One region of the Janthinobacterium sp. P210006 genome, then DNA from elsewhere that is predicted to be linked to it. Evidence: predicted binding sites of a transcription regulator. Region 1 holds the regulator's gene; each other region holds the start of a gene.

Region 1 (6,920 bases):
GTCCATCATCCTCGTGGCCGACAGCGAAGGGGCGCGCTTTTCCGCCCGCAACCAGCTGGCCGGCACCGTCACGCGCGTGCAGACGGGCGCCGTCAACACGGAAGTGGTGCTGGACCTGCCCCGTGGCGGCACGATAGCCGCCATCATTACCAACCAGAGCAGCACCGACCTCGCCATCGAGCTCGGCAGCAATGTGACGGCCATCTTCAAGGCGTCCAGCGTGATCCTGGGCGTGCCGGCCTAAACCCGAAGCAAGCACTGGGGTCGTACCCTGAGGGTACGACCCCGGCCTTTATCTCTTGGGTTCAAGCGAGCTTAATCCTTCAGCCGGGACAACCAATCGGCCGCCGCCGCCAGCGCCAGTTCCAGTTCCTGCGCCGTGTGCGCCAGCAGCGCCGGCACCGCATCGAAGCGGCCCGCATCGATGGCTTCCTCGGTGGCAAACGCGGCGCGGATCAGGCGCTTGGTGCCCAGGGTGCCCACGGAACCGCGCACGCCGTGCAGGATGCGCGCCACGTCGCTGTGGCGGCCTGCCTGCAACGCCGTTTCGGCGTCGTGCACGGGCGTCATGCCCTTGTTCAGCGCGTCTTCCACCATGCGCCGCAGCACGCCGCGGCCCTTCGCATCGCGCCCCATCACGCGCATCAGGGGCGCCATGGAAAATACTTCCTCATCGGCGCCGGGCGCTGCTTCCGCCGTCTGCACTTGCGGGCGCTTGGGCAGGTGGCGCAGGATGACTTCCATCATCTCTTCCACCACCACGGGCTTGGCGATGAAATCGCTGATGCCGGCCGTCATGCAGCGCTCGCGCTCGGACGCCAGCACGCCGGCCGTCATGGCGATCACGGGCAGGTTCAACCGCAGTTCCGTGCGGATGATGTGGGTGGCGCTGAAACCGTCCATGACGGGCATCTGCATGTCCATCAGCACGATGTCGTAGCGCAGCGCTTCCGTGCGCAGCCGTTCCACGGCCTGCAAGCCGTCGCCCACCACGTCCAGCGTGGCGCCCATGTGTTCGAGGATGCCGCGCGCCACGGCCTGGTTCAGGTGGTTGTCTTCCACCAGCAGGAAATGCACGCCGGCCAGTTCCGTGCCCAGCGGCTGATGCAGGATGCGCTGCTCGCCGCCGTCGTCCTTGGCGATCAGCGCCTGGTGCAGGGCATCGAACAGGCTCGAGCCCGTGATCGGCTTCATCAGCACGACGTCGGCCTCGGCCGCGCTGGAGATTTCCTCCAGGTGGTTGCGGGCAAACGCGTTGACCATCACCACGATGGGCTGGCGCTGGCCAGCGGCGGCCTGGCGGATGGCCTTGGCCGTGGCCAGGCCGTCCATCACGGGCATGTGCCAGTCGGCCAGCACCACGTCGTACGGCTGCTGCTGCGCCAGGCGCTCGCGGTACAGTTCGATGGCGGCAAAACCGGAGTCCACTTCGTCGGCCAGCCAGCCCCATGCCTCGATCAGTTTGACGATCAGTTCGCGCGTGGTGCGGTTATCGTCGGCCACCAGCAGGCGCAGCTGGCCCAGGGCGGGCGTGCGCCGCGTTTCGGCCGGCTGCGCCAGCATCTCGAACGGTACGCTGAACCAGAAGCGGCTGCCCTTGCCTTCGCTGCTGGCGACGGCGATTTCGCCGCCCATCATGTGGATCAGCTGCTTGCTGATGGCCAGGCCCAGGCCCGTGCCGCCGAAGCGCCGCGTGATGCTCTGGTCGCCCTGCGAAAACGCGGCAAACAGTTGCTGTTGCTGCTGCTCCGTCATGCCGATGCCCGTGTCGCGCACTTCAAAGCGCAGCCAGGCGCTGCCCTGCTGGCTGTCGGCCAGGCTGACGGCCACTACCACTTCGCCGTTCTCCGTGAACTTGATGGCGTTGCCAGCCAGGTTGACGAGGATTTGCTGCAGGCGCTGGGCGTCGCCCACGAGGCGCCGCGGCACGTCGGGCTCGACGGCGATGGCCAGTTCCAGTTCCTTCTCGCCCGCATTCATGGTCATCGTCGTGGCCAGGGTATTCATGACTTCGTCGAGGTCGAATTCGACGGGCGACAATTCCATGCGGCGCGCCTCGATCTTCGAATAATCGAGCACGTCGTTGAGGATGCCCAGCAGCGACTGGCCCGCCACGCGCACCATGGTCAGGTATTTGCGCTGTTCCGTGTCGAGCCTGGTGTTGCCCAGCAAATACACCATGCCCAGCACGGCATTGAGGGGCGTGCGGATTTCATGGCTCATGTTGGCCACGAAGTCGCTCTTCGCGCGGTTGGCCGCCTCGGCCCGGTCGCGCTCCTGTTCCAGCTCTGCCGCGCGCGCTTCGAGTTCTTGCTGCAGGCGGTCGCGTTCGCTCATCAGGCCGTTGAACGCTTCCGTCAGTTCGCCGATCTCGTCGCGCTGCTGCACCGGCACGGGCGTGAAGCGGCTGCCGCTGCTACGCAGGGCCAGCAGGGTGTCGCGCAGGCGCACCAGCGGCGACAGCAGGCGCACGGTCACCCAGCCCAGAACGGCAGCGGCCAGCAGCGAAGCGAGAATGCTCCACAGCACCAGCCGGTACAGCACGCCATCGAATGGTTCGAAGGCGTCTTCGACGGGCAGCGAGGCGGCCAGCAGCCAGTTTACGGACTTCAGGCGCTTGAAGCTGTTGACGGCCGTGACGCCGCGGCTGTTGGTGCTGACCATGCTGCCTTCGCCGTCTTCCTTCAGCAGCTGCGTGGTCGTCAGGTTGGCATTCGGCTTGCGCGGCTGCAGCAAGCGGCTGGTATCGGGGTGCAGCACGTAGCGCGGCACGTCGCCGCGCGTGAGGATGAAGTAATAGCCGCTCTTGCCGATCTTTTCCGAGCGCAGGCGCCCCAGCAGATTGTCCTTGTACAGGCGCAGCACGCCGATCACCACGCCAGCCACCTGGCCATCGGCGTCCAGCACGGGCGCCACCATCTGCACGATGGGCATGCCGCTCGATTTGCCCAGCATCGGTTCGGTGATCATGGGCTGGCGCGTGCGCAGGACGGTCTGGAAATATTCGCGCTCGGCGACGTTGATGCCGGCGCGCCCCGCTACCTCCGGCATGTCGGCCACGACGGCGCCTTGCGCGTCGAGCACCAGCACGTCGTCGAACAGCACCAGCATCGAGCGGCGCGCATAGTATTCGCGCAGCTTGGCGGGCTGGGCGATCAATTCCGGCGGCTGCTGCCGGGCCGTCAGGGTGACGATCTGCAGCAGCATGGCCAGCTTGTCGTCGAGCTCGGCAGCGGTGCGGCTGATCAGGGAAGACTGCTGGCTCAGCAGTACTTTGGTGAAGTCGGCGCGCATGTGCTGCACCTGGATCATGGTGACGAGCGCGATCATGGCGATCGAGGTCAGGCTGGTGGCCAGCGCGACTTTTGCTTTGATGCCGAGAGGCTTCATGATTTCCTTTTCAGTACCGGGCGGCACAGCGGCAGATAATGCTGTCAGGAATTTTCCTATCAATGCCCCAGCTTGGCAAGCGCCGCTGCGCAAATTGCCTTGCCCCATACGGGCTTTTGACGATGTTGCCATATAATTAAAGGCTGGACGTCGTTTATTCGCCGAAATTACCGTGAAATTGGCACACGGCAACCCTGTATGCAGTAAACTTGTTGTTGCATTTTCTAAAAGGTACCGACATGACTGAAGCGTTACTCACTCCAACCTTGCCCACAGTGAACGTGGAGGCGTTGCGTGCGCGATGCTCGACCTGCAGCATGCATCAATTGTGCCTGCCGATGGGCCTGGATGTGGGTGATATGGACCGGCTGGACCAGATCATCGGCCGCCGCCGCAAGATCGCGCGCGGCGCCTCGCTGTTCCGCATCGGGGACTCGTTCCAGAACCTGTATGCGATCCGCCTGGGGCACTTCAAGACCTACCAGATCAATCCGGGCGGCGAAGAGCAGGTGACGGGCTTCCAGATGGCTGGCGAACTGCTGGGCATGGATGCCATCAGCGCCGACCGCCACCACTGTAATGCCGTGGCGCTGGAAGACAGTGAAGTGTGTGAAATTCCGTTTTCCAGCCTGGAACAATTGCTGGGCAATATGCCGACCCTGCTGCGCCATTTCCACCGCATGATGAGCCAGGAAATCACGCGCGAGCAAAGCGTCATGCTGTTGCTGGGCAATATGCAGGCGACCCAGCGTTTTGCCGCCTTCATCGTCAACCTGGCGTCGCGCTATGAGGCACGCGGCTATTCGGGCAGCAATTTCCAGCTGCGCATGTCGCGCGAGGAAATCGGCAACTACCTGGGCCTGACCATCGAGAGCGTCAGCCGCTTATTGTCGAAGTTCAAGAAGGAAGGCTGGCTGCGCGTCTCGAACCGCGAGATCGAGATCCTGCAGCCGGCCAAGCTGAAGGCCATTACGGCCGGCACGGACAACTGCAAGTAGGATTTACAGCTCTTCATCCGCATGCAGCGCGATGCTGCGCTGCAGGGGCCAGGTCCAGATGCCGGACAGGCGCCATTCGCGTTTGTCGTTTTCCACCAGCACTTGCCAGCGGCTGCGCTCGAGCATGGGCAGCGCCACCGAAAAGTTGCCGGCCGCATCAGGCTGCACCAGCAGCTTGATGTCTTTTTCCGGCTGGGTCGCATGCGCCAGGTGCAGCTGCAGCGGCGCCCGATACGCCTTGCCGAAGCTGTGCACGGAACCGCTGAGGCGCGCTGCCGCCACGTCGTACGACAGCTTGCTTGACATGGCCAGGTCGCTGGCGACCGTATCGCGCCGCAAGTCCTGGTTGATCGCCTTGCCCTGCTTGTAATAATCGCCCACCACCAGCGCGTCGGGCTGCGTAAATGCGATATAGCCCATGGTGCTGCCGACGACGACGGACAGGCCGGGGCCGATCATCAGCAGCCATGGCCAGCGATGCTTGTACCACGGCGCCACGGGGGCTTGCAGCTTGAGGCTGTCGGACATGATATTTCTCCTGTTTAAACGGCCAATCCCCATGCGGGGATTGGCCTTCCTGCATTAGCGCGGCACGATGAAGACCGCGCTTTCACGCACGTGTAGCGACGGGTCGTCCAGCGATTGCAGCTCGATCGCAATCTTGTTCGAGCCCTTCTCGCCCACGCCATGCGGCGTGCGCAGGCGGATGGGCCAGCCCAGGGTTTCCGTCGGCTGCAGGGTCACTTCATCGCGCGTCAGCAAGGTCAGGCCCGGCAAGCCGGATACGCTGATTTTAAAATGCTGGCTTTGCTCCGAGGTGTTCATGATCTGCAGCCGGTAGACGTTCTCGATCATGCCGTCTTCCACTTCGCGTCCCATCGAACCGCGGTCGCGGATCACGTCCATTTTCAGGGGCGTGCGCAGGGCCAGCGAGGTACACACGGCGATGATGATCAGGGCCAGGATGGAAGTGTAGATCAGGACGCGCGGGCGCATGGCGCGCTGGCGTATCTGCTTCGAATTGAAGTTGTTTTCCATCGCATGGTCGGTACTGTAGCGTACCAGTCCCCGTGGCCGGTCGACCTTGTCCATCACGCTGTTGCAGGCATCGACGCAGGCGGCGCAGCCGATGCATTCATACTGCAGGCCGTTGCGGATATCGATGCCGGTCGGACACACCTGCACGCACAGGGTACAGTCGATGCAGTCGCCCAGCTTGTCGTTGTTGCCGGCCTTCTTGCTCATGGCGCCACGGGGTTCGCCCCGCTTGGCATCGTAGGTGATGATCAGCGTGTCCTGGTCGAACATGGCGCTCTGGAAGCGCGCGTAGGGGCACATGTATTTGCACACCTGCTCGCGGAGCCAGCCCGCGTTGCCGTAGGTTGCCAGGCTGTAGAACAAGACCCAGAACCATTCCCACGGACCGAAGTTCAGGGTGGTCACCGCCTGCGCCAGTTCCTTGATCGGCGTGAAGTAGCCGACAAAGGTAAAGCCCGTCCACAGGGCGATGGCGCCCCATACCAGGTGCTTGGCCGTCTTCTTGGCCGTCTTGCGCACGGACGGGCCCTGCTTGTCGAGGGCCATGCGCGCGCTGCGCGTGCCCTCGATCTTGCGTTCGACCCACAGGAAGATTTCCGTGTATACCGTTTGCGGGCAGGAAAAGCCGCACCACACCCGCCCGGCAATGGCCGTGACGAGGAACAACAAATACGCACAGATGATCAGCAGGGCCGCCAGGTAGATGAAATCCTGGGGCCACAGCACGACGCCGAAAATGTAGAACTTGCGCGTGGTCAAATCGAACAGCAGGGCTTGCCTGCCATTCCAGGTCAACCACGGCAAGCCGTAGAACGCAAGCTGGGTAAGCCATACGCATACCCATCGCCAGGTAGCGTAGCGTCCTTTGGCCTCGCGAGGGTAGATTTGCTCGCGGGCCGCATACATCTTGATGACTTGAGGTTCCATTACATCATTTCACGGGCGTCTGGGGATTCGACAGGCTCCAGACATACGCCGACAGCACGTGTACCTTGGACTCGCCGAGGAAATCGCTGAAGGCCGGCATGGTGTTGTTGCGACCCTTGCGTACGGTTTCCATGATGGTGTCGGCGCTGCCGCCGTACAGCCAGATCTTGTCCGTCAGGTTGGGCGCGCCCAGCATCTGGTTACCCTTCGCATCGGCGCCATGGCAGGCCATGCAGGCGCCGAACTTGGCCTTGCCCAGCACGGACTTGACGGGGTCCGACGTGGAACCGGACAGGCTCAGCACATAATGGGCCACGTTCTCGACATCCTTTTCGGAGCCCAGGGCGGCGCCCATCGGCGGCATCTGGCCGTTACGGCCGTGCATGATGGTGGTCTTGATGATGTCGGGATCGCCGCCATACAGCCAGTCCTTGTCCGTCAGGTTGGGGAAGCCCTTGTTGCCGCGCGCATCCGAACCGTGGCATTGCGCGCAGTAGGTCAGGAACAGGCGCTGGCCGATGGCTTGCGCCTGCGGATCGGCAGCCACCGTCTTCAAGTCCTGGCTCA
Region 2 (6,920 bases), on a different contig from region 1:
GATGCTGTACCTGGGCCGCCGCAAGGCAAAGCGGGCCGTGCAGGCGCAGCGCGCCATGCTGGGCGCCGGCGCGCCGGGCCAGGCAAACACGGGCTTGCCTACCCTGGTGGCCTACGCCAGCCAGTCGGGCCAGGCCGAGCGCCTGGCGCTGGAAAGCGCGCGCGCCCTGCAGCAGGCGGGCGTGGCCGTCGACGTGCAGTCGCTGGACCGCTTCGATCCCGCGCAATTGCGCCAGTACGAACGGGCGCTGATCGTCGCCAGCACCTTTGGCGAAGGCGAGGCGCCGGACGGCACGCGCCGCTTCGCGCGCCTGCTGCAAGCGACCTCCGGCACGCCGCTGGCAGGCCTGGAAGTGGGCATGCTGGCCCTGGGCGACCGCCATTACAGCGCATTCTGCGGCTTCGGCCATGCGCTGGAACGGCAGCTGCGCGCGCTGGGCGCCACGCCCCTGTTCCCCCTGATCGAGGTGGACAAGCACGACCCCGCCGCCCTGGCCGACTGGTCCAAGGCGCTGGCCCGCTGCAGCGGCAGCGCCATCGACGCCATCGGCGTGCAGGAACAGGCCTCGTATGCCGAGTGGCGCCTGGCGCGCCGCGTGCTGCTCAACCCTGGCAGCCTGGGCGGCGAACTGCATGAAATCACATTGACGGGCCCGGCCGGAACGGACTGGGAAGCGGGCGCGCTGGCGGAAATCATCGCGTGCAACGCGGACGGCAGCGATGGCGACGCGCATGGCGCACAGCATGCGCCGCGCAGCTACTCGCTCGCTTCGCTGCCATCGGATGGCGAACTGCAGTTGCTGGTGCGCCAGGAACGCCATGCGGGCGGCGAAAACCTGAGCTATGGCATCTGTTCGGGCTGGCTCACGCGCTTCGCCCCGCTGGACAGCCCCATCCGCCTGCGCCTGCAAGCCAATCCCGCCTTCGCGCCTGCCCTGGTTGACGTACCCTGCATTTATATCGGCAACGGTTCCGGCCTGGCGGGCCTGCGCGCGCACCTGCGCGCACGCCAGCGGGCGGGACTGGCGCGCAACTGGCTGCTGTTCGGCGAGCGCCAGCAAGCCGTGGACAGCATCTGCGGCGCCGAGCTGGACGCCTGGCTGGCCGATGGCCACCTGGCGCGCCTGGACCGCGTCTTTTCGCGCGATGGCGGAACACAGCGATACGTGCAGGACCGCCTGCGCGACCAGGCCGGCGATTTGCGCGACTGGCTGGCGCAGGGCGCTATCGTCTACGTGTGCGGCAGCCTGCAAGGCATGGCCGCAGGAATCGATGCTGTGCTGCAAGAAGTGCTGGGCCAGGAAGGACTCGACGCCCTGCTGGCAGCCGGACGCTACCGCCGCGACGTGTATTGAGGCACATCAGCCCTGTCCGCTGCACCGCCCCGCTATGTGGGCAGGCGCACGGTCGGGGCCAGCCATCGGACTAGAGTGGGGACATGGCGGCACGGCGACCTGCCCGCCGCCCCACCCACCGTCTGCGAGGCCTCCCATGAAAAACCCCTGGATGAGCATGTACCTGAGCGCCGCCAACCGCATCGCCAACACGGCGCGCGGCCACGCCACGGCCGCCGTCAAGCGCGAAGCGGCAAAGAATACGCGGCAATTGACGCAGGTGTGGTTCGATTCCTTCCTGCCCGCCGCGGGCAAGCCGCGCCGCAGCCGCAAGGCAAAATAGGCGCGGCCACGGCCCCCGGCTGGTGCAGTGCATCACAGCAACTAGTTGAAGTTTCAATCAGATGAACTAAACTGCAAGCATGGTAGTACATAAGTAAGTGACCGGCAGGCGCCGCATCCCCGCGCCGCCGCCGGGACACCGGGAGACGACCATGTTGACGCTCAAAGTGCTGCTGTGCCTTGCCCTGTCGGCCTTGATGCTTGCGCCCCTCGTGCTGCGCGATGCGATGCTGACGTCGGCCGTGCAGCAGTTGCAGGTACCGAATGTCGATGCGCAGGGCATGTGGGCCCACTGGCCCAAGCAATAAGACGCGCAGCTGAGAAAACACCGCTGGCGGCGTTGCTTTGACTTGCCGTACTAGCGTACTGTCTGCGTCAAAGGCGCCTTGCCAGCGGCGTTTTTCAGCGGCGCTCGGTAGTGGATTGCATCGTTGAAACCGCTTTGTTGCGGATGGGGCATTGTTCCCCATTTTTCATCCCCATGTCTCAATCGCCCGCACGCTTCCCTCCGCCCCCTTCGCCGTACTTTTGATCCAGATCATGGATTTCCACCTTCGCTGCGCCCACACTGGAACAGTCCGCTTCGCACCGTGACGGACTTAACCGGGAGCATCGGCATGGGTAAATCGCATTGGAAGAATGAGATGGCGCTGGGCGTTCCCGCCATCGACGAGGCGCATGAAGCGCTGTTTCAGGAGCTGGCGCGGCTGGGGCAGTTGAGCGACCAGCACTTCAGCGTGGCGTTCCGCGAGCTGATTGCGGCCGTCGAACGCGATTTCCGCGAGGAAGAGGATTTGATGGAGGAAATCGGCTTTCCCTCGCTGGCCAACCACCGCGAACAGCATGCGCGCGTGCTCAGCGGCTTGCACCACGCCTGGGCCGCCGTCGATGAAGGCGACCTGGCACAGGGGCGCCATGCGCTGTCGCTGCTGCCGCAATGGCTGATCTTCCACCAGGCCACCATGGACCTGGCCCTGGCGGCGGCGCTGGAAATGGTGCAGCGCCAGCCCAGCTAATTTCTACAGCAGCAGCACCGTCGCCTGCTCGGGCAGGACGACGCGGTAGTGTCCCGGGTATTTGTCTTCGCCGTCGAAAATCTTGCAAAACACGGGCTGGTTGATGTCATTGACGGCCGGCTCGTTCATGGGCAGGGTGGCGATCAGCTGCTCGCCATCGACCAGATGCAGGGCGCTGCCCCGCTCGGACGCGCAAAAGGCCAGCGATTGCACATCGCTGGCGAACGGCCGCTTGTACCACGGCGTGATGGCCCGCACGGCGCGCCGGGCATCCTGCAAGACCTGCCCCACGCGCGTGACGTTCCACGCGTCGCGCGCCACCGATGGCTGGAGGACGATATTGGCCGTCAGCTCGCCCCGGCTCTTGTTCACCAGGAAGGTGCCATCCTGCGCGGCGATATCCTCGTTGAGGGGCACGACAAACACGCCGCCGTCGGACACCTTGATCGGCATGGGGGCGCCATTGCCTTGCAAGGCCACGCGCACATCGTCGATGGTGGCGCTCAGCTTGGCCGGAATCAGGCGCAGGGCCATGACCACGCTGCCGCTCGACACTTGCCACACTTTCCTGGCCGTCAGATAACTGTCGCGGTAAGCCGTGAAGCGCACGCGCGGCGCCTTGGCGTCGCTGCTGCCGGTGATCGTCACCGTTTGCGGCGGCAAGGCCTCCCCTGCGGGAGCCGGTGCCGCGGGCGCCGCGGGTGTGGCAGGCGCGCCAGCATCGGCGGCGGGCGGCGCGCTGGCGCTCTGCAGCGGCGCGGGAACAGCCGGAGGCGGCGCGTGTTCCTGGGCCTGGCCCAGCGACACGACACACAACCATCCGGCACAGGCGATCCATATACGCATGCATTTCTTTCAATAAGGAAAATATTTGGTCAGCGCCTGCATTATCGCAGAAGGCCAGGCGATGCGCCGCCCTTGACCTGCACGCACTCTTTTGGTGCGCGCGCTTGATTATTTGGCAAATACCACTTATATTGATAATGATTCTTATTCACGAAAGTGGCGGGAATCGCGCGCCCTTCTTTTCCACTGCCCGACGCGCCGGGCCTTGCGGTGGAACTGCTATCCAAGCCAGACCCCGGGCCAGCGTCATGCCATCCCCCCAGCTACTGCGCGCCCTGCCAGACGAGATAGGAAAACACAACGAAAAGACTCCAGGAAAACGATGCAATCGACGACAGTACCCTCTTCTTCGCGCCAGCCCGCCTTGCGCCCCCTCCCCCATCTGCTGCAACTCGCCCTGCTGACCCTTGCCGCCGGCGTGGCCCTGCCGGCACAGGCCGCCGACACGGCAGCAAGCGACAGCGCAGTGACCATGCCGGCCATCACCATCCTGGGCCAGTCGACGGCGGCGACGGAAGGCACGCAGTCGTACACGGCCGGCGAAGCGCGCAGCGCCACGCGCATGGACCTGTCCTTGCGCGAAACGCCGCAATCGGTCAGCGTCATCACGCGCCAGCTGCTCGACGACCTGGGCGCCGTGCGCCTGGACCAGGCGCTGGCGCAAACGACGGGCATCCAGGTAGGCCAGAACGACACGGAACGCACGCGGTTCTATGCGCGCGGCTTCGGCATCGACAATATCCAGATCGACGGCATGGCGCGCGGCGGCAATGCGCCGCTGCAAGACACGATTTTGTACGACCGCATCGAAGTCGTGCGCGGCGCCACGGGCTTGATGGGCGGCAAGGGCGACCCGTCGGCCACCATCAACATGATACGCAAGCGTCCGACAAAGGAATTCCAGGCCAGCGCCGGTCTCATCATGGGCCGCTGGGATGACCAGCGCGTCGAGGCCGACCTCTCCCTGCCGCTGAACGCCGATGGCAGCGTGCGCGCACGCACGGCCCTGGCGTGGCAGGAACGCGATTCCTACCTGGACATGTATCACGAACGCAAGACGGTCGGCATGGTCATCGTCGAGGCGGATGTGCGTCCCGGCACCCTGCTGACGGCCGGCGTCGATTACCAGGACAACACGCCCACAGGCGCCACCTGGGGCGCCGTGCCGTACTGGAATGCGGATGGCAGCCTGGCCAAGCTGCCGCGCAACACCAGCCTCTCGACGCCATGGAGCACCTGGGGCAACCAGCAGCACACGGTATTCACGTCGGTGGACCAGCGCCTGCCCGGCAACTGGAATATGCACCTCGGCTATGCGCGCACGGAAAGCACGAACCGCACCACCGTCGCCTACGCAGGCGGCGGCCATCCCGACCCGGCGACGGGCAAAGGCATGTTCCTGTGGACGGGCGCCTATGGCGCAGGCAAGACCACGGGCGACAACTTCGACGTCTACGCCAGCGGCCCGTTCACCTTGCTGGGACGCAAGCATACTGCCATCGCCGGCTGGAACGGCGGCAACCAGCGCGCCCGCTCGCTGGGCGGCGAGGCGGAAATCAACTACCCGAACTTCCTGCCCGATTACCGCAGCTGGACGGGCAACATCCCCCGTCCCGTATTCCACCCGGACGGCTCGCGCACGGAAACCGTCACGCGCCTGGCGGGCGGCTATGTGGCCACGCGCCTGAGCCTGGCCGATCCGCTGCACGTGATCATCGGCGCGCGCAGCAGCACCTACCGCACGGACACGCGCAACTACGATACGCGCGGCGTGCACACGGACAACAGCGACTTTGCGGAAACGCGCAATGAAGTGACACCGTATGTGGGCGCCGTGTTCGACATCAACAAGCAGTATTCGGCCTACGCCAGCTTCACGCAGCTGTTCAACCCGCAAACGAGCAAGGACCGCAACAACAAGTTCCTGGCGCCGGAAACGGGCGACAATGCGGAACTGGGCATCAAGGGCGAGTTCTATGAAGGCAAGCTGAACGCGTCGGCCGCCCTGTTCCACACGAAGAAAAAAAACCTGGCGGAACTGGACCGCACGGTGCCGCCCGGCTTCCTGCTGCCCGACGGCGGCCAGGCCATGGTGGCCAACGGCACGGGCGTGACGGCCAAGGGCGTGGAATTCGACGTCTCCGGCCAGCTCACGCCCGCCTGGGAAGCGAGCGGCGGCTACACCTATCTGCACGCGGCCGAGGCCGATGGCCGCCGCGCCGCCACCACGCAGCCTCGCCACCTGCTGCGCCTGGCCACCAGCTACCGTTTCGATGGCCGGCTGGCAGGCCTGAAGGCGGGCGCCAGCATGACGGCGCAAAGCGCCACCTACAGCGAATCGTGGTACGGCCGCCCGCCCTCGGGCGACATCACCAACATCCCGCAGGCCGGCTACGCGCTGGTCAACGCCATGGCCAGCTATGCGCTGGGCAAGCACGCCAGCGTGCAGCTGAACGTCAACAACCTGCTCGATAAAAAGTACTACCGCAACGTGGGCTTCTTCGACGGCGTGTTCTGGGGCGAACCGCGCAACATCAGCATGACCGTGCGCACGGCGTTTTAAGCCTGCTAGCCTGCTGCCGCGCGTCAGCCCGCCGGCGCGCTGCGCCAGTGCGCGGGCGCCGGCAGGGTAAAGCCATCGAGCAAGGGACCGCCCACGGGCGCCAGCACGGCGGCGGTGACGTCCGCGAACGCGCGCTGGCCGGCGGGCAAGTCGCTGGCGGCCAGGCGCATCGCCCCGTCCAGCTGGGCGGCGATGGCGGCGTCGCATGCCTGCAGGCGGCGGAACAGGTGCTTGCCGCCGCCGCTCCACTGGCCGGCCGCGCGCAAGTGCAGGTCGGCCAGCGCTTCGTACAGCTGGCAGGCGACGGCCAGCGCTTCGCCCGGGTGCGTGCTGTCGACCAGGTCTTCCAGCGCGGTGGTGATGGCGTAGCGGCGCCGCTGCAGGTGTTCCACGTCCAGCACGGGCGGACCCGCACGGTCGATGGCGTGCGCCAGCCCATGCAGCCGGGTATAGGCGTCGGTGGCAGGGAGAATGTTTTCCCCTTCCACCACCATCGTCACCAGCGGCACCTTGCCGCCGGGCGCATCGATTTCCTTGCAAAAATACGTAAACGTGGCCAGGTCGTGTCCGAACACTTCCACCGTGCGTCCTTCGGCCACGAGGGTGTCGCGCCAGGCGCAATCGACGTGGTCGAACAGCAGCAGCAAGTCGATATCGGAACTGGCCGTCTGCCGGCCCGTGGCGAACGAGCCGCCGATGATGGCCGCCACGGCCGTGGGATGCTGCTGCCGCACCAGCCGCGCGGCAATCGCGCGGATGGCGTCATAGGTGGGGATCGTCGTCAAGGCTGGTTCTCCGTAAAAAAAACACTATCCTACCC
Region 3 (6,920 bases), on a different contig from region 1:
CGCCGCCCGAACGGACCGCCGCCAGCGGCCGGCGCAACACCGGCGCCGCCCACGGACTGGCGCCGTCCGCTGACGGTTGCCGCCGTCTTCGCCATGCACGGAGCCCTGCTGGGCTGGGCGCTGTACCAGCGCGCACCCGCCACGCCCGTGCTGGCCATCGTGCCCGACGCCGCGCAGCCAGCCATGCTGCTGTTGCTGCCCGCCGCCCCGCCCCGGCCTTTGGAGCAGAATCTTGCTGAGCAGGTCAGCGCGGCTGCCGCACCGTCCGCCGCCATTGCCAGAAAAACAGCGCCCGCCATCCGCCAATTCGTGCTGCCGCAGCCCGAGGCGGCGCCCATGCCGCCGCAAGCGGAGAGCCTCGCCGCCGTCGCCGAGGTGCGCCATGCGCCCGTGACGCCGGCGCCGGCCGCGGCGCTTTCCGTGGCGGCGGCGCCCCCCTCGCCCGCCCTGCCGCCCGCGCCGCAGGAGCAGCACAGCGGCGTTTCCAGCTGGGAAGGCAAGGTACTGGCGCGCATGGAACGCTTCCGCCGCTATCCGACGGCCTCGCGCGCAAGACAGGAACAGGGCGTGGTGTACCTGCGCTGCCGCATCGACCGCGATGGCCAGGTGCTGGCCGCCGCCATCGAGCACAGTTCCGGCTCCGCGGCGCTGGACCAGGCCGCGCTGGACACCTTGCAGCGCGCCGCGCCGCTGCCGCGCATCCCCAAGGAACGGCCGGATCCGCTCGAATTGTCGATCCCCGTCGAATTTTCTATCGGCTGAGCGCCAAAAATCCGCTTTTGCTCTTGCAAAACATCCATATAGACATTATTTGCATATTCAAAGCAAGATTCTGTCGTAGGAGTAATAACACGATCGGAGGTATACTACGCAACCGACGTTTCAGGCCGGCCCGATCCATCCCGATCCGGCCCCTTTACCCGCCTGTCACGGTCCAATAAAAAAGGAAACACTGCATGACCACACCACACCGTACGCCGGTGATTCGCATCGATGGCGCAAACAAGACCTTCGCGCTGCCCAAAGGCGAACAATTCCACGCGGTCAAATCGGTCACGCTGGAAGTCTATCCCGGTGATATTTTCGGCCTGATCGGCAAGAGCGGCGCCGGCAAATCGACTTTGCTGCGCCTGATTAACCTGCTCGAACGTCCCGACAGCGGTACCATTACCGTGGCCGGGCGCGAACTGACAAGCCTGAGCAAGAGCGCCTTGCGCGACGCGCGCCAGAACATCGGCATGATTTTCCAGCAGTTCAATCTGCTGCAGAACGCCAGCGTCTTCGACAACGTCGCCTTCCCATTGAAAATCCATGGCACGGCCAAGGGCGAGCAGATCGCCGCCAGGGTCGAGGAATGCCTGGCGCTGGTGGGCCTGTCCGACAAGCTGCACAGCTATCCCGCGCAATTATCGGGCGGGCAAAAGCAGCGCGTGGCGATTGCCCGCGCCCTGGCCAGCCACCCGGACGTGCTGCTGTGCGACGAACCGACGTCCGCGCTGGACGCGGAAACGACGCGCGCCCTGCTCGACACCCTGCGCGACATCAACGCGCGTCTGGGCGTGACCATCGTCATCGTCAGCCATGAGCTGTCGGTGCTGGGCGCCATCTGCAACCGCGTGGCCGTCGTGGAAAACGGCGCCATCGCCGAACAATTCGACCTGAGCGACACGGCCACCCCGCGCAAGACGGCGCTGGGACGCGAGCTGGCTTACTACGGCACCGAGGCGTTTGAAGCCACCGCATGGAAGGATGCAACACATGTTTGAAGAATCGATCAATAACGTCATCAACCTGCTGCCGGAAATCTGGGTGGCCCTGGGCCAGACCATGACCATGCTGGGCATCGGCCTGACGGCCGCCATCCTGATCGGCGGCCCGCTGGGCATCCTGCTGTTCCTCGTCTCGGAAGGCCAGTCGCTGGAAAACCGTCCCCTGTCGACGATCCTGGGCTGGCTGGTCAATACCGTGCGCAGCTTCCCCTTCATCATTCTGCTCGTCGCCCTGACGCCGTTTACACGCATCATCGCGGGCACTTCGATCGGCCCGCTGGCAGCCAGCGTGCCGCTGTCGTTTGCCGCCATTCCCTACCTGGCGCGCCTGGTGGAACAGAACCTGCGCGAAGTGCCGCGCGGCGTGATCGAGGCGGCGCACGCCATGGGCGCGTCGGAGATGCAGATCATCTTCCGCGTGCTGCTGGTGGAAGCGCGCTCCGGCCTCGTGCTGGCCCTGACCGTGCTGTCGATCAGCTTCCTGTCGTATTCGGCCGTGGCCGGCGTGGTGGGCGGCGGCGGCATCGGCGACCTGGCCATCCGCTACGGCTACTACCGCTTCGAGACGGACATCATGGTCGCCACCGTGGCCATCCTGATCGTGCTGGTGCAAACCATCCAGTTCGCCGGCACGCGCATCGCCAAGCGCCTCGACAAACGTTAATCCCCATTCAGAAACAAGGACATACATGAACCACATACGCCGCAACCTGCTCCTGGCCGCCGCCAGCCTGGCCTTCGCCACCGCCGCCCATGCCAAGGACCCGAAAGAACTCGTCATCGGCACCAGCTCCGGCCCGTATTCCGACCAGCTGAAGCTGGGCATCAAGCCTATCCTGGAAAAACAGGGCTACAAGGTCAAGATCGTGGAATTCAACGACTATGTGCAGCCGAACTACGCGCTGGCCGAAGGTTCGCTGGACGCCAACGTGTTCCAGCACATCGTGTATCTGACCAAGTTCGCCACCGATAACAAGCTGCCATTGAGCTCCTTGATCACCGTGCCGACCATGCCGATCGGCCTGTACGGCGGCAAACAGAAAACGCTGGCGGACGTCAAGAACGGCGCCACCATCACCATGCCGAACGATCCCACCAACCAGGCGCGCGCGCTGGTGATGCTGGGCAAAATGGGCTGGATCAAGCTGAAACCGAACGTCGACCCGCTGCGCGCATCCGAGCGCGACGTGCTGGAAAACCCGAAGAAGCTGAAACTGGTGCCGCTGGAAGCGGCGCAGCTGCCACGTTCGCTGGCCGACGCCGACTACGCTTTTGTGAACGGCAACTTCGCCCTGGCCGCCGGCATGAAGCTGACGTCCGCGCTGAGCGTGGAAAAGATCTCGGACAGCTACATCAACCTGGTGGCCATCCGCACGGCCGACAAGGCCAAGCCATGGGTCAAGGACCTGGAAGCGGCCTACCGCTCGCGCGCCTTCCTCGACGCGACGAACAAATACCTGCCCGGCTACGAAAAGACGGACTACCAGCTGGCACTGGAAAAGACGCTGAAAAAATAAACCGCTGCATGCCATGCAAAAAGGACGGCCAGGGCCGTCCTTTTTTATTGTCCGCGCCGCGCGGGCGCAGTCATGCCGTGCTTAGAAGCGGTAGCCGACGCCGACGCCGATCAGCAGCGGATCCACCTTGACTTCGCTGGCCTTGGCGCCGCCGATGAAGACGTCGCTGCGGATCTGCACTTTCTTGATGTCGAAGTTCAGCGACCAGTTTTTATCGAGCTTGTAGTCGACGCCAGCTTGCAGCGCGAAGCCCCAGCTGTCGTGTTCCAGGCGGCCGGCGCCGTTCAGCAATTTCACATCGGAAATATTCGTGTAGTTCACGCCTGCGCCCACATAAGGGCTGAACTGTTTTTCAGGCATGAAGTGATATTGCAGCGACAGGGTCGGCGGCAGGTGCTTGAATGTGCCGATATTGTTACCGTCGAGCTTGACGTCATGCTTTTGCGGATACGTCAGGATCAGTTCGGCAGCGATATTGGGAGTAAAGAAATACGAGATATCGATTTCAGGAATCGTCTTGCTGCTGACATGCAAACGGTCGGATGCGCCCACGCCGCCGATCGGAGCAGATTTGTCGGCCGGGTCGAGGTGCACGGCGCGTGCACGAACCAGCCATGGGCCTTCCTGTGCCATTGCGTTACCGGCGAATGCGCCAATGGCGGCCAGGACGATTGCTGCTGCAGTTGCGGACTTCTTCATTCTAGTTCCCTCTTTTTGTCGTTAAGTAACGCTGCGAAGTCTAAGAGTGCAGCGCAACAAAAACTTTGATCCACATCAAATAGGGCCAGAAGGGCTGGAAAGAGGGATTTTTTCCTTTACACAGGTCAAGAAATGCCGCATTGCAAAATTAGTTCGCTGCGATAAACAGGCTGGCGACCCAGTCGGCAAACACGCGCACGCGCGGCGACAATTGCCGGTGATGGGGATACAGCACGGACACGGGCAGCGGGTCGGGCCGCAAGTCGCGCAGCACCTCCACCAGTTCGCCGGCCGCCAGCGCCTGCTCCAGGTGATAGCGGGGCGCCTGGATCAAGCCCATGCCCGCGCGGCAGCAGGCGTGATACGCGTCGGCATTGTTGACGGACACCGTGCCCCCCAAGGCCACGCTGTGGCGCTGCCCCGCCACCTTGAAATCGAAGGGCCAGACCTTGCCCGTCTGCGCGGAAAAGAAATTGACGGCGCGGTGGCCGTCCAGCTGCGCCAGATGCTCCGGCGTGCCGTGCGCGGCCAGGTAGGCGGGGCTGGCGCACGTCACCTGCTCGAGCAGCGCCACGCGGCGCGCCACCATGGACGAGTCGCCCAGTTCGCCCACGCGCAGCACGCAATCGACGCCTTCGCGCACCAGGTCGACGAGGCGGTCGCCCATGCCGATTTCCAGTTCGATCAGCGGATAGCGGGTGCAGAACCGGTCCAGCACGGGCATCACGAAATGCATGGCCAAAGTCGCGTGCAGGTCGACGCGCAGCTTGCCGGCCGGCTGCTGCGCCGCCGAGGAAAACACGGCTTCCGTTTCTTCCAGGTCCGCCAGCAGGCGCACGCAGCGCTGGTAGTACGCGTCGCCATCGGGCGTGGGCGTCACTTGCCGCGTGGTCCGCTGCAGCAGGCGCACGCGCAGCCGCGCTTCGAGTTGCTTGATGGCATGCGTGACGGTGGCCTTCGGATAGCCGAGGTCATGCGCCGCCTGCGTGAAACTGCGCAGTTCGACGATGCGCGTAAAAATGCGCATCGCATCAAATCGGTCCATGCCCCGCTCCATTGTTATTGCCTGCTGCACAGTGTAGCGATATCGACCTTGGTTTTGCAATGCCAATGCAAGATGCGTGCGACGCAATCGGCGCTTGCGCCGATGTCACTGATTGTCAGGCCAGATAGCCCGCATAATATTTCCACTTCGCACAATACAAATGAGAATAGTAATGATTATCATTTGCGATATAATGCACTACCTCGCTCAGGCGACTACAAAAAGGAATGGGAGACATGGATATATTGAGGGAACTGCGTGAATCGGGCTTGAAAGTGACCATCCCCCGCTTGCGGATTCTGCAGCTGTTTCAAGAAGGCACGATCAAGCACCTGAGTGCGGACGATGTCTACAAACTCTTGCTGGCTGAAAAGATCGACGTGGGCCTGGCCACCATCTACCGCGTGCTGATGCAGTTTGCCGAAGCGGGCATCCTGTTTCGCCGGCATTTCGAATCGGGCCACGCCGTCTTCGAATTGAACGAAGGCCAGCACCACGACCACCTGGTCTGCACGGGTTGCGGCAAGGTCGATGAATTCGTCGACGAAGGCATCGAACTTCGCCAGAACGAGATCGCCGCCGAACGGGGCTTCGTGCTGCACGAACACGCGCTGTCGCTGTACGGCACCTGCGCCGAGTGCACGGCCAAGAAAATCCCGCCGCGCCGAGCCTGAGCGCGCCGGGGCGGTGCGGCATTCCGCCCTGCCCCGTCTTGCGCTACACTGCGCCCGCCCATGCTCAAGAAAGGACAGCCATGTACATCGGAGAAATCGCCCGCCTGGCGGGCACCTCGCCCAAGGCCTTGCGCCACTATGAGACCCTGGGCTTGCTGGGCGACGTGCGCCGTTCCGGCGCCTACCGCGTCTATACGCAGCAGGACCTGGCGCAAGTGAGGCTGATACGCCAGGCGCAGACCCTGGGCTTCCGCCTGGCCGAACTGCTGCCCATCCTGGCCGGCGACGATACCGACTGGGCCGCCCTGTCGCGGCACATCGCCGCCAAGCGCGCGCAGGTGCAGCAGGATATCGCCCGCCTGCGCCAGCTCGACGCGGAACTGGCCGGCATCGACTCGGAAATCCGCGACTGCCTAGCGCGCCAGCAGCCGCAGGCAGCGTAACACGACGCGCTTGACTCTGCCCCCAGGGGCAGGCTTTAGCATGCAAGCTCTTCTTTAATGGAAAGCCTGCATCATGAGCAAGACGACACCCAAGCGCATTCTCATCCTCCTCGGCCACCCGTCCAGCGACAGTTTCTGCGCCGCCCTCGCCGAGGCCTATGCCGGATCGGCGCGCGCGCAGGGCCACACGGTGCGCGAGCTGCGCCTGGGCCAGCTGGACTTCGATCCCGTCCTGCATGAAGGCTACCGCCAGGTGCAGCCGCTGGAGCCGGACCTGCTGGCCGCGCAGGAAGCCATTCTCTGGGCCGAACACCTGGTGTTTGCCTACCCGATCTGGTGGGGCGGCGCGCCGGCCCTGCTGAAAGGCTTTGTCGACCGCGTCTTCCTGCCCGGCTACGCCTTCAAGTACCGCCCCGGCAAGGCCTTCCCCGCGCAGCTGCTGAAGGGCCGCACGGCGCAGCTGCTGGTGGCGATGGACACGCCGCCGTGGTATTTCCGCTGGATCTACCACATGCCCGGCATCCACCAGCTGCGCAAGACGACCCTGGAATTTTGCGGCGTCAAGCCCGTCAAGGTGGCCAGTTTCGGCCCCCTCATCGATTCCACCGAAGCACAAAGACAGCGCTGGCTGGCACAGGCGCAGAGGCTGGCCCGGCGCCCGTGAGGTGCTTGCCATGCAGCCATCTTGCATACGGTTTTGACAAGCTGGTAATCAAGCCGTCATATTCGGCAGCTACCATGATGATATTGCCTGTTTGTCAGTCGCCTTGCCG

What was found. The regulator FNR, encoded in region 1, switches genes on or off when oxygen is low (the NO sensors DNR and NnrR bind a similar motif). The targets are predictions, from matches to a motif close to TTGATNNNNATCAA.
Region 2: a site for FNR is predicted at 2,204-2,217, ahead of VPH41_RS15875 (bacteriohemerythrin). Genes of this name have one in related genera too.
Region 3: a site for FNR is predicted at 4,051-4,064, ahead of VPH41_RS08065 (OmpW/AlkL family protein). Genes of this name have one in related genera too.

Annotation. Positions count from the first base shown of each region.
Region 1 is NZ_JAZARD010000004.1:732,890-739,809, forward strand. It holds gene VPH41_RS23060 (TOBE domain-containing protein) at 1-244, shown strand, start outside; gene VPH41_RS23065 (response regulator) at 316-3,390, opposite strand; gene fnr (fumarate/nitrate reduction transcriptional regulator Fnr) at 3,630-4,388, shown strand; gene VPH41_RS23075 (FixH family protein) at 4,392-4,916, opposite strand; gene ccoG (cytochrome c oxidase accessory protein CcoG) at 4,971-6,353, opposite strand; gene ccoP (cytochrome-c oxidase, cbb3-type subunit III) at 6,358-6,920, opposite strand, start outside.
Region 2 is NZ_JAZARD010000003.1:417,698-424,617, forward strand. It holds gene VPH41_RS15860 (sulfite reductase flavoprotein subunit alpha) at 1-1,354, shown strand, start outside; gene VPH41_RS15865 (hypothetical protein) at 1,491-1,676, shown strand; gene VPH41_RS15870 (hypothetical protein) at 1,828-1,983, shown strand; gene VPH41_RS15875 (bacteriohemerythrin) at 2,293-2,691, shown strand; gene VPH41_RS15880 (hypothetical protein) at 2,695-3,537, opposite strand; gene VPH41_RS15885 (TonB-dependent siderophore receptor) at 3,860-6,100, shown strand; gene VPH41_RS15890 (nucleotidyltransferase domain-containing protein) at 6,124-6,885, opposite strand.
Region 3 is NZ_JAZARD010000001.1:1,788,471-1,795,390, reverse strand. It holds gene VPH41_RS28450 (TonB family protein) at 1-762, shown strand, start outside; gene VPH41_RS08080 (methionine ABC transporter ATP-binding protein) at 957-1,766, shown strand; gene VPH41_RS08075 (methionine ABC transporter permease) at 1,759-2,433, shown strand; gene VPH41_RS08070 (MetQ/NlpA family ABC transporter substrate-binding protein) at 2,459-3,286, shown strand; gene VPH41_RS08065 (OmpW/AlkL family protein) at 3,368-3,985, opposite strand; gene VPH41_RS08060 (LysR family transcriptional regulator) at 4,134-5,030, opposite strand; gene fur (ferric iron uptake transcriptional regulator) at 5,267-5,704, shown strand; gene VPH41_RS08050 (MerR family transcriptional regulator) at 5,785-6,147, shown strand; gene VPH41_RS08045 (NAD(P)H-dependent oxidoreductase) at 6,221-6,811, shown strand.